One region of the Pseudoalteromonas sp. MBR-15 genome, then DNA from elsewhere that is predicted to be linked to it. Evidence: predicted binding sites of a transcription regulator. Region 1 holds the regulator's gene; the other holds the start of a gene.
What was found. The regulator sigma-54, encoded in region 1, starts transcription at its own class of promoters, with help from an activator protein. The targets are predictions, from matches to a motif close to GTTGGCACGNNNNTNGNNT.
Positions count from the first base shown of each region.

Region 1 (4,183 bases):
ACCATATACTATGACCAATAAACTTAAGAAATTACTCCTGATCCCAAGCTTATTGATTGCGTTTTCTGGCGCAGCTGCTGAGCAGGCTGGCACACCAATCAGCATTAGCTCTGATCGCCAAGAAGGTCAGCTAAAAAATGGCATTGGTATCTTCGAAGATAATGTCGAGATCATACATGGTAACCGTCGTATTACAGCGGATCGACTCGAAGCACATGCAGGTGAAGTTGAAGGCACGGTTGAATTAATTATTGCCACAGGAAAGCCCGCTTACTTTGAAGAAAAACAAGCTGACGGCACTATTATGAGCGCCAGTGCTGAAGAAGTTCGATACGATGTTGCTAAACGCTTATTAACACTCGTTGGCAATGCACAAGTGACTCAAGCAGGCCAAAAAGTCAGTGCCAAGAGCATTACATACGATATGGAACAGCAACTGATAAGTGCCGAGAAAGATGAAAACTCGACCGATCGTGTACACACTATTTTAGTGCCTGTTGATAACAAAAAGAACGATGAAGGCCAGCCATGAGCACACTAAAAGCAGAGCTATTAGCTAAAAGCTATAAGGGTCGCCAAGTTGTAAAAAATGTAGGCCTTGAGGTAGAAGCTGGCAGCATTGTCGGTTTACTTGGGCCAAATGGCGCAGGTAAAACAACCACCTTTTACATGATTGTGGGATTAGTGCCCAGTGACAAAGGTAAAATAAGCATTGATGATAACGACATCACCTTATTGCCAATGCACAGCCGCGCTCGCTTAGGTATTGGCTATTTGCCACAAGAATCATCGATTTTTAGAAAACTGACTGTTTATCAAAACTTAATGGCCATTTTAGAGACCCGTAAAGATCTCAATAAACAAGGCCGCGAAGAAACACTTAACAGTTTACTTGATGAATTTAGCATTCAACACATTCGTGACAGCCAAGGTATGGCATTGTCAGGGGGTGAACGCCGTCGTGTTGAAATAGCACGTGCACTGGCCGCTGACCCTAAATTTATTTTGCTCGATGAGCCTTTTGCTGGTGTTGATCCTATTTCAGTGTTAGATATAAAGAAAATTATTGAGCACTTAAAAAATCGTGGTATTGGTGTATTAATTACTGACCACAATGTGAGAGAAACCCTTGATGTTTGTGAAAAAGCCTACATTGTTTCTCATGGGGAGCTAATTGCATCAGGTACACCTGAACATGTGTTAGCCGACCAAACTGTACGCGATGTGTATCTAGGCGAGCAATTCAGGCTTTAAATACGCCACCGACTAGAGCATCTGCTAGACTTATAACAATGACAATAAATCAAATAAATAGTTAACGGCATCGTTCTATTGTTTGATAAGACTAAAAAGGATTGTTAGGGATACATGAGGCAATCATTACAGCTGCGCATGGGCCAGCAACTTACAATGACTCCACAACTGCAACAGGCTATCCGTTTGTTGCAGCTCAGTACATTGGATCTCCAGCAAGAAATTCAAGAAGCGTTAGACTCTAACCCTTTGCTTGAAGTTGAAGAAGCAGATTATGCAGAAGAGAGTATTGGCAAAAACGAGCAAAAAGCCGAATCTGACGATACCCAACTAAGCGCGTCGGCTGACGAAGCTGCGAGCGAGTACGAGCAAGAAAGCAGTGATGCCCTCAACAAAGACACCGTAAGTGACGACTTAGCAATGGATGTTACGTGGGATGAGTACATGAGTGCTGCCCCATCAAGTTCCTCAGGTCCAATGCCTGAAGATGAGTCAATTTACCAAGGCGCATCAACCGAAACTCTCCACGAATACCTAATGTGGCAGTTACAACTGACTCCATTCAGCCCAACAGACGAAGCGATTGCCGTTGCGATTGTTGAGGCAATTGATGATTCGGGTATTTTAACCGTAAGCTGCGAAGACATTGTTGAAAGCTTCAATCAAAATAACGATGAAGAAGAAATCGAACTTGATGAAGTCGAAGCTGTCTTAAAAAGAATTCAATTATTCGATCCTGTCGGTATTGGCGCCCGTAGTTTACAAGAATGTTTGTGTATTCAATTACGCCAATTCGATGCTGACACCCCCTATTTAGCTGAAACTAAAATGGTGTTATCAGAACATATTGAATTATTAGCGAGTCGTGACTATCGCACTTTGATGAAAAAGACTAAGCTTAAAGAAAGTGAGCTGAAAGAAGTCATGACATTGATCCACAGCTTAAATCCAAAGCCTGCGGATACCATTGTTAGAGAAGAATCTGAATACGTGATACCCGATGTATCCGTAAAAAAAATAAAAGGCCGTTGGGTAGTTGAACTAAACCCAGACTGCATGCCGAAAATCAGAGTGAATAGCCACTATGCGGCGATGTCACGTTCTGTAAAATCAAGCAGTGATAGCCAATTTATTCGCTCTCATTTACAAGAAGCAAAATGGTTTATTAAAAGCTTAGAAAGCCGTAATGACACGTTATTAAAAGTGACTAACTGTATTGTTCAACAACAACAGGCTTTCTTTGAACATGGTCCTGAGGCCATGAAACCCATGGTATTAAATGATGTCGCAGAAATGGTCGAAATGCATGAATCAACAATTTCGCGAGTAACAACACAAAAATACATGCATACCCCGCGGGGAATTTTTGAGTTGAAATATTTCTTCTCCAGCCATGTAAGCACTGAAAATGGGGGTGAGTGTTCATCTACGGCAATTCGCGCTTTAATCAAAAAGCTAATCGCCGCAGAAAACACAGCTAAACCATTGAGTGATAGCAAAATTGCAGATATATTGGCTGAGCAAGGAATTAAAGTAGCTAGACGGACAATAGCAAAATATCGAGAGTCTCTAGCAATACCTCCGTCGAATCAGCGTAAGAGTCTGATTTAGACGTTTTACATAGAAGGAAAATGCTTATGCAACTAAATTTAACTGGTCGTCATGTAGAAATCACAGATTCATTAAGAGACTATGTAAACACCAAGTTTGCGAAACTAGAAAGGCATTTTGACCACATTAATAATGTTCATGTCATTCTAGATGTAGAAAAACTAAGCCAAAAAGCAGAAGCAACTTTACATGTAAACGGAGGCGAGTTATTTGCCTCTACTGAACACCAAGATATGTATGCAGCCATCGACTCGTTAATCGATAAACTTGATCGTCAAGTAATTAAACACAAAGAGAAATTAGCTCGACACTAAATTATGAAACTTAGTTCACTTACTAACCAGGACTGCAGCAAAGCTGCGGTCCTTTTTAATAGCAAAAAAAGAATTCTCGAATTTATCAGCGAACTGGCTCATGAGCAGCTCCCTCATTTATCTCAGCAAGATATACTCAATGCCCTATTGAACAGAGAAAAATTGGGCAGCACGGGTATTGGCCGAGGTATTGCGATTCCACATGGTCGTATGAGCGGTGCAGATCAGCCACACGCATTTGTAATTGTGAGTGAGTCACCTATAAATTTTGACGCAATTGATAATCGTCCAGTGGATATTTTTGTCGCACTCATCGTACCAGATGGTGACTGTCAACTTCATCTAAAGACCTTATCAACAATTGCTGATAGACTTAAAGACAAAGAATTTTGTAAACAGCTACGCAGTGCTAAAACAGATAGTGATCTGTTTAAAGTCATTGCATCAGAGGCATAAATGGAATTAATTATTATCAGCGGTCGCTCTGGTTCAGGTAAATCGGTCGCTTTACGAGTACTTGAAGACTTAGGCTATTACTGCGTTGATAATATTCCTGTAAACCTACTTCCTTCGTTAGTACGCAGTGTGTCAGATAATTACGACAAAATTGCTGTAAGTATCGATGTGCGTAACCTGCCGAAAGAACAGCAAGAATTTAACGATATTCTTGAGTATTTACCGGGCTTTGCAAAACCCACGTTGTTTTATTTAGATAGTGATGATCAAACACTGATCAAACGATTCTCTGAAACACGCCGCTTACACCCATTATCGATTGACTCGCTGCCGCTTGATTTAGCGATTAAACAAGAAAAAGTATTACTGGATGTTTTGATCACCCGTGCCGATTTTATGATTGATACGACCGATCTCAGCGTGCATCAGCTTGCCGAATCTATTCGCGAAAAAATACTGGGTAAAAAAGACAAAAAGCTCATTATTACTTTTATGTCGTTTGGCTTTAAGCACGGTATTCCAAAAGAAGCTGATTACGTATTTGATGC
Region 1 covers NZ_JBRJHH010000003.1:327,210-331,392, forward strand. Annotated here, with positions in the region: gene lptC (LPS export ABC transporter periplasmic protein LptC) at 1-21, shown strand, start outside; gene lptA (lipopolysaccharide transport periplasmic protein LptA) at 11-532, shown strand; gene lptB (LPS export ABC transporter ATP-binding protein) at 529-1,254, shown strand; gene ACSSVW_RS06545 (RNA polymerase factor sigma-54) at 1,369-2,865, shown strand; gene hpf (ribosome hibernation promoting factor) at 2,892-3,179, shown strand; gene ptsN (PTS IIA-like nitrogen regulatory protein PtsN) at 3,183-3,635, shown strand; gene rapZ (RNase adapter RapZ) at 3,636-4,183, shown strand, end outside.

Region 2 (4,183 bases), on a different contig from region 1:
GTTTTCCATGTTAGTTAACATGCCGCCAGGCACTTGTGCTAGTAAAATTCGACCATCAACCCCTTTTAAGCTGCCTTCAAATGCCGCATACTTTTTGCGAACATCACGGAAGTACGCAGCAATTTCTTCAAGTTGATTTAAATCGAGTTCAGTATCGCGCTCTGTGCCTTCAACAATTGACACAATTGTTTCAGTGGCACTGTGGCCATACGTCATACTCATTGACGATATTGCGGTATCAAGCATATCAATACCTGCATCAATTGCTTTTTGATATGTTGCAGTGCTAAGCCCCGTAGTCGCATGACATTGCATAGCAATCGGAATTGAAACTGTCTCTTTCAACCCTTTAATGAGTTGCTCACACTCATACGGTTTTAATAAACCCGCCATATCTTTAATACAAATAGAGTGACAACCAAGCTCTTCTAATTGTTTAGCAAGTTTTAACCACATATCAAGCGTATGAACAGGGCTTACCGTATACGAAATAGTCCCTTGCGCGTGCGCTCCCACTTTAACAGCCGCTTTAATCGCCGTTTCTAAGTTACGTACATCATTCATCGCATCGAAAATACGGAATACATCAACGCCATTTTTATGGGCGCGTTCAACAAATTTTTCGACAACGTCATCAGCATAGTGGCGATAACCTAAGAGATTTTGACCGCGTAATAACATTTGCTGTTTAGTGTTTGGCATTGCCGCCTTTAGCTCACGGATACGCTGCCAAGGGTCTTCACCTAAATAACGGATACAGGAGTCAAAAGTAGCTCCCCCCCATGATTCAATAGACCAATAACCTGCATGATCAAGCTTTTCGGCAATAGGCAGCATATCATCTAGGCGCATACGCGTTGCTAATAGAGACTGATGCGCATCACGCAATACTAATTCGGTTAGTTTTAATTTAGCCATGTTCAAGCTGCTCCGTTATTGTTGTTTATTTCTAAATTGAGCGATAGCAGCGCTGATAGCTGCAATATGTGCCGGTGGTACCCCTTGCTGAGGCTGTAATTTTGCGGTTCGGGCTGGAACTGAGCTCGCAGAGTTTTCAAATCGCCCCAACAATTTCGACATCAGCAGTACGGCTGAAATCAAAATACTGAGAAAGATAAATACACCCACCATACCCGTTAGCATTAAGCTGGCTGCGGTTGTAAGTAAGCCACCAATATCCATACTGCTCCCCTCGCTACTCAGAATAAAAAAACACTTAAATCGAATATTTATACATTCATAATAACAAACAAAACTTATTTTTAAAGCTTTATTGTCAATTGGTAAAACCAATTAATTACAGGGTAACACATCAAACAATTAATTAACACCAAGCCATTACGGCAATTAACTACCCAATATAGACGATAAAAATACTCAATATAGTCAAAAGTTATATGTAAAAATAGTTAACTGTGTAACGTAGCAGCGTAAAAATCAGCTAAAGCAAGGGGTTTGGTAACTTGCATGCCATACAGGTTAAATTGGTCTTACCAAGAAAACATAATCACAGGTGTCCACTTTCAGCATAGAAGTTGAAAAATTATCACTATGAATAAGTTACATGATCACTCGTAATAATTACCAAACGACACGCCACAAAAAAAACGAAAACAAAACTAACAAATTGAAAAATAAGGACTTTAAAACTTTGGTATGGAACTCGCTTCAGTCTAATCAACCGAAACGAAATTAAATAACCAAGGAGAACATTATGTTACGCTGGACAGTTACTTTTTTAGTTATAGCGCTAATCGCTGCAGTGTTAGGTTTTGGCGGTATTGCAGGGGCCGCAGCAGGCATAGCTAAAATCATATTTTTTATATTCTTAGTTTTACTTGTTATTTCACTTATATCAGGTGCTCTTAGAGGCAATGTACCTAAGTAATAACAAACCAACAGCAATTTACTTTACTAATTTATTTACAAGGAATTTCATTATGAAAAATTCAACTTTAAAAGCAGCTACTATCGCCCTATTTTCAGCTTTATTTATTATGGGGTGTGAAGACAACACAGCAGAAGAAGCTGGTGAGCGCATTGATGAAGCAGTAACCGACGCTCAAAATGCAGTAGAAGATGCATGCGAAGAAGTTAAAGAAGGTGTAAAAGCAGAAGAAACTAACTGCTAAAAATAGAGACTTTACGAAAAAAAGCGGCTTTATAAGTCGCTTTTTTTCGTAAAGCATTGGTATTTTTGAAAAACATATACAAAATAACGAAGTATTTTTTTACTTTTACCTAATATATATACTAAGCTGATATTGCTAAGAATGGACTATCAGCAGTATTCCATTGTTTTCTAGCCAACTATAATTTATTGGGAGATAACAATGTTAACCAGCAAACTATCTAATGCTATAAGATTAGCAATTAGTACAGGCTTCGTGTCATCAGTTTTACTGTATGCACCAACAAGTTCAGCCGAAGAAGAAACTGAAGCAAAAAAAGATCTCGAAGTGATATCAGTCACCGGTAGTCGGATTAGACAACCTGGTGCGGTCTCTGCAAGCCCTATTGTTTCAATTGGAGAAAAAGAACTAGGTTATCAACAAGAACCTGAAGTAGAGCAAATCCTTAGAACCCTTCCCTCTACAATCCCTGGAGACGGTAGTAACGTAAATAATGGCTCTGGCGGTGCAGCAACCATTAACTTAAGGGGCTTAGGTTCACAACGCTCTTTAGTGTTAATGAATGGTCGCCGGATGATTCCATACAACTATAATGGGTCTGTTGATAGCTCAACAATCCCCACAGCCCTCATTGAAAGAATTGACATTATTACCGGTGGTGCTTCTGCGGTATACGGCTCAGATGCGATTGCAGGTGCTGTGAATGTAGTCTTAAAAGATGACTTCCAAGGCGTTGATTTAGACTTTAAGCACTCTGAAACAGGTGATGGTGATGGCGATAAAGACAGCATAGCCCTGACAATCGGCTCTAATTTAGAAGATGATAAAGGCAATGTGGTTCTCTCTTTAGGCTGGAGCCAACGTGATCAAATCTTACTGGGTGACCGTCCGTTGGGCCTACTCGGTATAGAAACTAAAACAGGTGCTAACTACGAGCAATTCCTCAATGGTGAACCCCCAATTCCAGCACCAGCAGATTGTAGCGGTCCAAACTCTGTTGAAAGTGGCGGTTCAACAACAGCATTCCCTACGAGATTTGCGATTGTAGGTGCGGGTACAACAGGTTCTGGGCAATTTAGAAATGACGGAACATTGCAACCAGACACCTGTAGTGTATTTAACTTTAACCCTTATAACTTCTACCAAACACCTTCAGAGCGTTATTCTGCTACAGCCATTGCTAAATATAACTTAACTGATGAGCATAAAGTATATTCAAGCTTCAACTACACAAATACCAGTGTTGATACTCAGGTCGCACCATCTGGAACATTTGGTTCAAGCTTCAACTTACCGCTTGCTAATCCACTAATTGGTGACCAAGCTAGACAATTTATGATTGACGGAGCAACAGCAGCTCTGGCAGCTGGAAGCTTAGATGATAGCAACTGGCAAGACGTCAATGGCAATGGTATCGTTGATAGTGAAGACTATTTAAAAGTTCAACTTCGTCGTAGAACGTTAGAACTTGGCGCAAGAACAGAACGTTATGACAGTGCGCAATTCCAACTTGTAACTGGTGTGACAGGTTTCTTCCTTGATGACTGGGAATACGATGTTAGCTACCAATATGGTGAATCTAACAGAACCACAGTGCGTGGCGGCTATACTAACCTAACTAATATTCAAAATGCTCTTGATACAACAGATGGTGTCACTTGTAAAAATGGTGATTCTAGCTGTGTGCCAATCAATTTATTTGGTGGTTTCGGTACAATCACTGAAGAAATGGCAGGATACGCTCAAGCAATCGCCCTGCAACAGCAAAAATACAGCCAAGAAATTTTCACCGCAACGGTTAATGGCGCCATTAATTTTATCGAAATTCCAGGTGCAGGTGCGCCACTTTCGATGAGCTTTGGTTATGAAAATCGTCGCGAAAAAGGCCTTTTTGAACCGGATGAATGTTTAAAACTTGCCCCTGCAAGCTGCCAAGGGGGAGCCGGTGGTAACCAGCTACCGATTTCGGGTGGCTTTAAAGTTGATGAGGTATTTTTAGAAGGTTACCTACCTGTGTTAGATGGGTTACCTGGTGCTGAAACACTTGATGT
Region 2 covers NZ_JBRJHH010000007.1:158,123-162,305, reverse strand. Annotated here, with positions in the region: gene oadA (sodium-extruding oxaloacetate decarboxylase subunit alpha) at 1-918, opposite strand, end outside; gene ACSSVW_RS11545 (OadG family transporter subunit) at 934-1,182, opposite strand; gene ACSSVW_RS11540 (DUF1328 domain-containing protein) at 1,715-1,888, shown strand; gene ACSSVW_RS11535 (hypothetical protein) at 1,941-2,132, shown strand; gene ACSSVW_RS11530 (TonB-dependent receptor domain-containing protein) at 2,334-4,183, shown strand, end outside.
Region 2: a site for sigma-54 is predicted at 1,651-1,669, ahead of ACSSVW_RS11540 (DUF1328 domain-containing protein). Genes of this name have one in related genera too.